DNA from 3 places in the Actinomadura gamaensis genome. Region 2 is predicted to be linked to each of the others. Evidence: riboswitches for the same ligand, from Rfam matches in the RefSeq annotation. Region 2 holds a riboswitch; each other region holds the start of a gene.

Region 1 (2,257 bases), on a different contig from region 2:
CACGAGCGGCAGCAGGGGCTTGGGCTGGTTGGCGGTCATCGGACGCAGCCGCGTCCCCTCGCCGCCCGCCATCACGACGGCCTTCATCTGTTCTCCTCAGGGGTAGAACCGACGGCATCCGGGGGTCGAGGTCACCGGTGGGTCTCGGCTCCCTTCTGGTCGCCGGCCGGGTCGTGGTCGGTGGCCGGGTCCGGGGCCCGGTCCGAGGCCGGGGCCCGGTCCGGGGCCGGCGCCCGGACGGACGGGGTCTCCGGCGGGGTGGCGGGGTGGGTGGCGCGGTCCGCCCGGACGAGCTGGACCGTCTGGGTCCAGTAGAGGGCGGCGGCCCACCAGTAGAGGGCGACGCCCCAGATCGCGAAGGCCCAGCCGGCGACGCGGGCGCCGGTGGCCCACCAGCCGTGGTGGTCGCCGACGAGCAGCAGCGGGAAGGCGTACAGCAGGCACATCGTGCCCGCCTTGCCGACGAAGTGGACGGGCAGGGTGCCGCCGTACCCGAGGCGCCGCATGATCGGGACGATCGGGGTGATCGCGACCTCGCGGGCGACCAGCACGATCACCAGCCACAGCGGGATCACGTCCCGGGCGGTCAGCCCGACGAGCGTCGCGAGGATGTAGAGCCGGTCGGCGGCCGGGTCGAGCACCGTGCCGAGCCGGCTCGTCTGGTTCAGGGCGCGGGCCAGCTTGCCGTCGAGCCAGTCCGACAGGCCGGCGAACACCAGCACGCCGAGCGCCCACCAGTCCCGGCCGGACAGCACCAGCCACAGGAACAGGGGCACGCCCAGCAGCCGCGCGAAGCTCAGCAGGTTCGGCACCGTCCAGATCCGGCCGGTCACCGGTCCCGTTCCGGTCTCAGCATCCACCGACGTGCTCGCCTCCCTGTCCCCCAATGATCCTGACCCTATCGGTAAGGATGCGAAAGCCCCCGCGGGCGTCCGGCCGCCGGGCGCCCGCGGGGACGCCGCAGGCGGGCGGCGCGGCCTGCGCGGACGCCGCCGGGGTGACGGAGATCATCCCATCGGCGACGTCACTGTTCCGTCAGTACACCGTGGACCGGGGTTGCGGCAACGGGGGTGGGCCGGGTTACGGTCGGCCCGAGACAGATCGCGGGGGCCCGGCGAACCGGGCTGAGATCGCGGCTGGGACGGCCGCCGACCGCTGGAACCTGACCGGGTAATGCCGGCGTAGGGAGAGATCGAGTCGTCATGAGCGACAACACGTCCGCAGTCACGCACGCCCACAAGACCTACCTGCAGGGATCCCGTCCGGACCTGCGGGTGCCGATGCGGGAGGTGGCCCTGACCACCGGGGACCGGGTGGTGCTGTACGACACCTCCGGCCCGTACACCGACCCGGCGTTCGAGACCGACGTGCGGCGGGGGCTTCCCGCGCTGCGCGCCGCCTGGATCGCCGAGCGGGGCGACACCGAGGAGTACGAGGGACGGACCGTCCGGCCGGAGGACGACGGCCGCCGGTCCGGCGATCCGCTGCGGGAGGCGGCGGACTTCCCGTCCCGCCCGCCGCGCCGCGCCCGGTCCGGCGGGAAGGGGGGCGGCGTGACGCAGCGCGCCTCCGCGCGGCGCGGGGAGATCACGCCGGAGATGGAGTTCGCGGCGCTGCGCGAGGGCGTCGAGCCGGAGTTCGTCCGGGCGGAGCTGGCGGCGGGCCGGGCCGTGCTGCCCGCCAACGTCAACCATCCCGAGATCGAGCCGATGGTGATCGGCAGGAACTTCCTGGTGAAGGTGAACGCCAACATCGGGAACTCGGCGGTCGCCTCGTCCATCGAGGACGAGGTGGAGAAGATGACCTGGGCGACCCGCTGGGGCGCCGACACGATCATGGACCTGTCCACCGGGCGGGACATCCACACCACCCGCGAGTGGATCCTGCGCAACTCGCCGGTGCCGGTCGGGACCGTCCCGCTGTACCAGGCGGTCGAGAAGGTCGGCGGGAACCCGGCGGACCTCACGTTCGAGATCTTCCGGGACACCGTGATCGAGCAGGCCGAGCAGGGCGTGGACTACATGACGGTGCACGCGGGCGTGCTGCTGTCCCACGTCCCGCTGACGGCCCGCCGCAAGACCGGGATCGTCTCCCGCGGCGGGTCGATCATGGCGGCGTGGTGCCTGGCCCACCACAAGGAGAACTTCCTCTACACGCACTTCCGGGAGCTGTGCGAGATCTTCGCCGCCTACGACGTCACCTGGTCGCTCGGCGACGGCCTGCGCCCCGGCTCGATCCACGACGCCAACGACGAGGC
Region 2 (2,257 bases):
TCACCCGCGATGACCAGCGCGTCCCGATCATCGCGGCCCGGCGCGTCCAGGCCGTCTGCGCCTTGGCTTTGCGCGGGCTGCCCGCTGGCCGGGGCCGCCGCGTTCCGGGCGTCCGCCGCGGTCTCCGGGGGCTGGGGGGCGTCCTTGCCGCGGTCCGCCGACTCCGTCACCGTCATCCTCCCTGCACGGCGGTCAGCACCTCGAGCCGGTCCGCCTCGTTCAGCCTGGTCGCGGCCCACGCGGAGCGCGCCACCACCTCGTCGTTCAGCGCCGCGGCCACCCCGCTCGGGGCGGCGGTCACCGCGGCGACCGCGTCGGCGACGCTCGCGTCCTCGGGGACGTCGCGCGGCTCGCCGTTCAGCGTGATCTTCATGAGCCCTCCTGGAAACGGTCGGGGGAGAAGGGCCGGGCGACCTCGGGGAGCGCGCCGTCCAGCAGCGCCGCGCTCAGGGCGTCGGCGCTGACCGGGGTGAGCAGGATCCCGTTGCGGTAGTGCCCGACGCCGAGCACCAGGCCCGGCAGCGCGGACGGCCCGAGCACCGGCGCGTTGTCCGGGGATCCGGGCCGCAGCCCGGCGGTGACCTCGGCGAAGTCGAGCTCGGTGACGCCCGGCACCAGCTCGCGGGCGTCCCGGAGCAGCTCCCACAGGCCCCCGGCGGTCACCCGCGTGTCGAAGCCCAGCTCCTCCTGCGTCGCGCCGACGACGATCTCGCCGTCCGCGCGCGGGACGAGGTAGATCGACGAGCCGCGGACGACGCCCCGGACCGTCCGGCGCAGGAACGGCACCGGCGTGCGCAGCCGCAGCACCTGCCCCTTCACCGGCCGGACGGTCGGCACGACGCCCGGCGGGACGCCGCCGATCTCGTTCGACCACGGCCCGGCAGCGAGCAGGACGCGGTCGGCGGGCAGCTCGGTGCCGTCGTCCAGCCGCACGCCCACGGCCGCGTCGCCGCGCACGAGCACCTCGACGGCCCGGCGCCGGACGAGCCGCGCGCCGAGCTTCTCCGCCGCCGCGAGCAGCGCGGGGGTGAGCCGCCTCGGGTCGATCGAGCCGTCCTCCGGCGCGTACAGCCCGCCCCGGACGGCCGGCGCGAGCATCGGCTCCAGCCTGCGGCACTCGCGCCGGTCGAGCGCCTCGGTCGGCACCCCCAGCGACTCCTGGAACCGCTTCACCTCCGCGAGGACGCGCAGGTCGTCGGCGTCGAACGCGACCTCCAGAAGGCCGTCCGTCCGGTGCCCGGTGTCGAGGCCGGTCAGCTCCTCCAGCTCGGCGACGAACGCCGGGTACAGGTTGCGGGACGCGACGCCCAGCCGCAGCAGCGGCTCCTCGCCGTAGTCGAGCTCGCTCACCGGCGTCAGCATCCCGGCCGCCACGCCGGACGCGCCGCTCGCGGGCGCCGGGTCGACCAGGGTGACGTCCGCGCCGCGCGCCGCGCAGCGCCAGGCGGTGGCGAGGCCGACGACCCCGGCACCGAGGATCACGACGTTCACGGGCGGCTCCCTTCGCCGGCATGACCCGGATCAGGTTCAGGCGGTCGGCGGCCCGTCCGTAGCCGCCCTCTCAGCCCGGTCCGGCCGGGCTCCCGCGCACTTGTCCCCCTTAGCTTACGGCGATTCGGACACCGGCTAGCCTGCGGGCATGGACCGGGTGATCGTGGTGGGCGGCGGGCTGGCGGGCGTGCGCGCGGTGGAATCGCTCCGCGGGCACGGATACGAGGGCGGGCTGACGGTGATCAGCGCGGAGGAGCATCCGCCGTACGACCGTCCACCGCTCTCGAAGGCCGTCCTCAAGGGCGAGACGGACTTCCCCGCCCTCGACACGGACCTCGCCGCCCTGAACGCCGACGTCCTCCAGGGCACCCGCTCCACCGGCCTCCGCCTCCACCCGGAAAGTGGGGGGACGCTCGTCACGACGGCCGGCGAGCTGCGCTTCGACGGGCTGGTGATCGCGACCGGGGCGACGCCGGTCCGGCTGCCCGGGGACGGCCCGCAGCACGTCATCCGCACCCTGGACGACGCGCTGGAGGTCCGGGCCCGGCTCGTCCCGGACGCCCGCGTCGTGATCATCGGAGCGGGCTGGATCGGCGCGGAGGTCGCCACCACGGCGGCCAAGGCGGGCTGCGCCGTGACCGTCGTCGAGGCCGCCGACGCTCCGCTCGCCCACGCCCTCGGCCCCGAGCTCGGCGCGCTCACCGCGCCCTGGTACGCCGAAGCGGGCGTCGATCTGCGGACGGGCCTCAAGGTCGCCTCGGTCGAG
Region 3 (2,257 bases), on a different contig from region 2:
GGATCGACACGGCCGTGGAGTAGACGTTCGCGAACGACTGGTCGGCCTCCCGGACGACGAAGATCGCGAAGATGAGGGCGCCCAGGGTGACGTGCAGGAACGGGTCGTAGATCCGGGACGCGTCGCCCGCCACGAGGGCCAGCGCGAACAGGCCCAGCACGTAGGCGACGATCTGCGTGATCGAGTAGCCGACCGCGGCGGCGCCGAAGGCGGCCCGCCGGGTCCGGGAGTGGCGGGTGTAGTCGGCGGCGACCGGGACCCACGAGATGGACACCGCCAGCGCCGCGTCCGCGCCGAGCCAGAAGCCGTTCCAGGAGCCCTTGTTCAGGTCGGGCAGCGGCTCGCGCAGGAGCTGGACGTAGAAGTAGACCAGCGCGACGCAGACCGCGATCGTCACGTAGCGGCGGAGCAGCCGGACGGAGCCGAGCGGCCAGATCGTCAGGACGGTCGTGATCACTCCGGCGGCGATCACGTAGGCCCACCGCGGGACGCCGTCCCAGAGGGCGCGGGCCGCGCCGGCGATGGTGATCAGTTCGAAGGTGCCCCAGCCGATCAGCTGCGCGATGTTCAGCACGGTCGGCAGGTAGGACGGGCGGGCCCCGAACAGGCCGCGGAGCAGCACCATCGCGGGCTGGCCGGTGCGCGCGCCGGGGACGGCGGCCAGGCCCAGCATCAGGCCGCCGATCACCGTTCCGACGATCATCGCGGTGATGCCCGCCATGATCGAGATCGTCGGCGTGCCGTCCTCGGTGGGGGCGAGGACGGTGTACGCGCCGGAGAACGCGAGGAGGCTGACGCCGAGGTTGGCCCAGAAGGCCGACTGGTCCCAGAAGCCCAGCACCCTGGGCGCGGGCTGGTCGAGGGTGTACGGGGCCTCGTCGCGCGGCGCGCCGACGGACTCCTGCTGCACAGCGGACACTGCACGCTCCCTACGCCGGCATTATCCGGACAGGTTCATGCGGTCGGCGGCGCCGCTGGTATGCCGCCCTCTCAGCCCGGTCGGCCCGAGCTCCCGCGGTGTTCCGTTAAGACGGGCAAATCGTACATCGAACGTTCCAGGGTGCGGAACGCCCACGGGCCCGCGCTCTCAGGCGACGTGCGGCGGCGCGTCGGTGTGCCCGTCCAGCGGACGTCCCGCCTCCGCCCAGCGCTTCATCCCGCCGTCCACGTTCCTGGCGGACCACCCCGCCTGGTTGAGCGCCACCGTGACCTGCGCCGACCGCATCCCGGACCGGCACACGACCAGGATCTCCCTGTCCCGGGGGATCTCGGCGGCGCGGTCGCTCAGCTCGCCCATCGGGATGTGCACCGCTTCCGGCGCGTGCCCGGCGTCCCATTCGTACTGCTCGCGGACGTCCAGCAGGTACGCGCCGTCCGGCACCTCCGCGGCGTCCACGGCAGGGACGTCGTCCCCGAAGTACATCCGAACCTCCTTGGAAGCCCCCGCCGCCCGGACGGGAACCTTCGAAACCACAGATCGGAGCGCGAATCACGCGCGCTCCGGGCCGTCCTCGGCACGCCGATCAGCCCACGACAGCAGTCTCACACACGCGAACTCCCCGTCACCGCCCGGGCGGCGGCTCCCTCCGCGAGAAGACCGAACGCCACAGCTCATCTGGGATGAGTGGAACCGTCCGGACTCCTCCCACGTCGAATCCTCTATGCGGTATCGGATGCTCCTTTTCACCCCGGCCGCCCTGGCCCTGGTGTTCTCGGCCGCCGCCTGCGGCTCCGAGCACGCCGGGTCGGGGTCGTCGGCGCCCCCGCCGAAGGACACGGTCGCGCCCAGCGCGTCCTCCGCGAACCACCTGACCGTCAGCTACCGCGCCTCGGCTCAGGCCCCCGCGAAGACCTGGACGCTGACCTGCGATCCGACCGGCGGCGACCATCCCAAGGCGGCCCAGGCCTGCGCGTCCCTGGCCAAGACCCCGGACGCGTTCAAGCCCGTCCCGCCCGACATGATGTGCACCAAGATCTACGGCGGCCCGGAGATCGCCACGGTCAAGGGCACCTGGCACGGCCGGCCCGTCGACACCGAGTTCACCCGGGTGGACGGCTGCCAGCTGGCCCGCTGGCACAAGGTCGCGCCGCTCTTCGGCGACGTCCCGCCCGTCCGCTGACGCGACGACCGGAAAGCTCCGCACACCCACCGGCCCGGGCGCGCCTCACCCCGCCGCCGCGCCCCGCCCAGCCCTGCGCCCCGCCCAGCCCTGCGACACGTCCGCCCCTGCGACGCGTCCGCCAAGCCCGGCGTTCA

Evidence for each region. A riboswitch is a leader RNA that binds a small molecule or an ion and turns the genes downstream of it on or off. The one in region 2 is predicted to bind thiamine pyrophosphate.
Region 1: it holds a riboswitch for thiamine pyrophosphate, as region 2 does, so the genes downstream of both, thiC (phosphomethylpyrimidine synthase ThiC) here and thiO (glycine oxidase ThiO) in region 2, are expected to answer to the same signal.
Region 3: it holds a riboswitch for thiamine pyrophosphate, as region 2 does, so the genes downstream of both, ACFPCY_RS14690 (purine-cytosine permease family protein) here and thiO (glycine oxidase ThiO) in region 2, are expected to answer to the same signal.

What each region holds. Positions count from the first base shown of each region.
Region 1 covers NZ_JBHSIT010000002.1:493,871-496,127, reverse strand. Annotated here, with positions in the region: gene ACFPCY_RS08125 (sugar phosphate nucleotidyltransferase) at 1-87, opposite strand, end outside; gene ACFPCY_RS08120 (CDP-alcohol phosphatidyltransferase family protein) at 132-860, opposite strand; TPP riboswitch at 1,094-1,207, shown strand; gene thiC (phosphomethylpyrimidine synthase ThiC) at 1,203-2,257, shown strand, end outside.
Region 2 covers NZ_JBHSIT010000003.1:56,479-58,735, forward strand. Annotated here, with positions in the region: gene ACFPCY_RS10715 (thiazole synthase) at 1-50, opposite strand, end outside; gene thiS (sulfur carrier protein ThiS) at 173-373, opposite strand; gene thiO (glycine oxidase ThiO) at 370-1,491, opposite strand; TPP riboswitch at 1,481-1,597, opposite strand; gene ACFPCY_RS10730 (NAD(P)/FAD-dependent oxidoreductase) at 1,640-2,257, shown strand, end outside.
Region 3 covers NZ_JBHSIT010000004.1:125,739-127,995, forward strand. Annotated here, with positions in the region: gene ACFPCY_RS14690 (purine-cytosine permease family protein) at 1-919, opposite strand, end outside; TPP riboswitch at 909-1,026, opposite strand; gene ACFPCY_RS14695 (rhodanese-like domain-containing protein) at 1,088-1,423, opposite strand; gene ACFPCY_RS14700 (SSI family serine proteinase inhibitor) at 1,674-2,120, shown strand.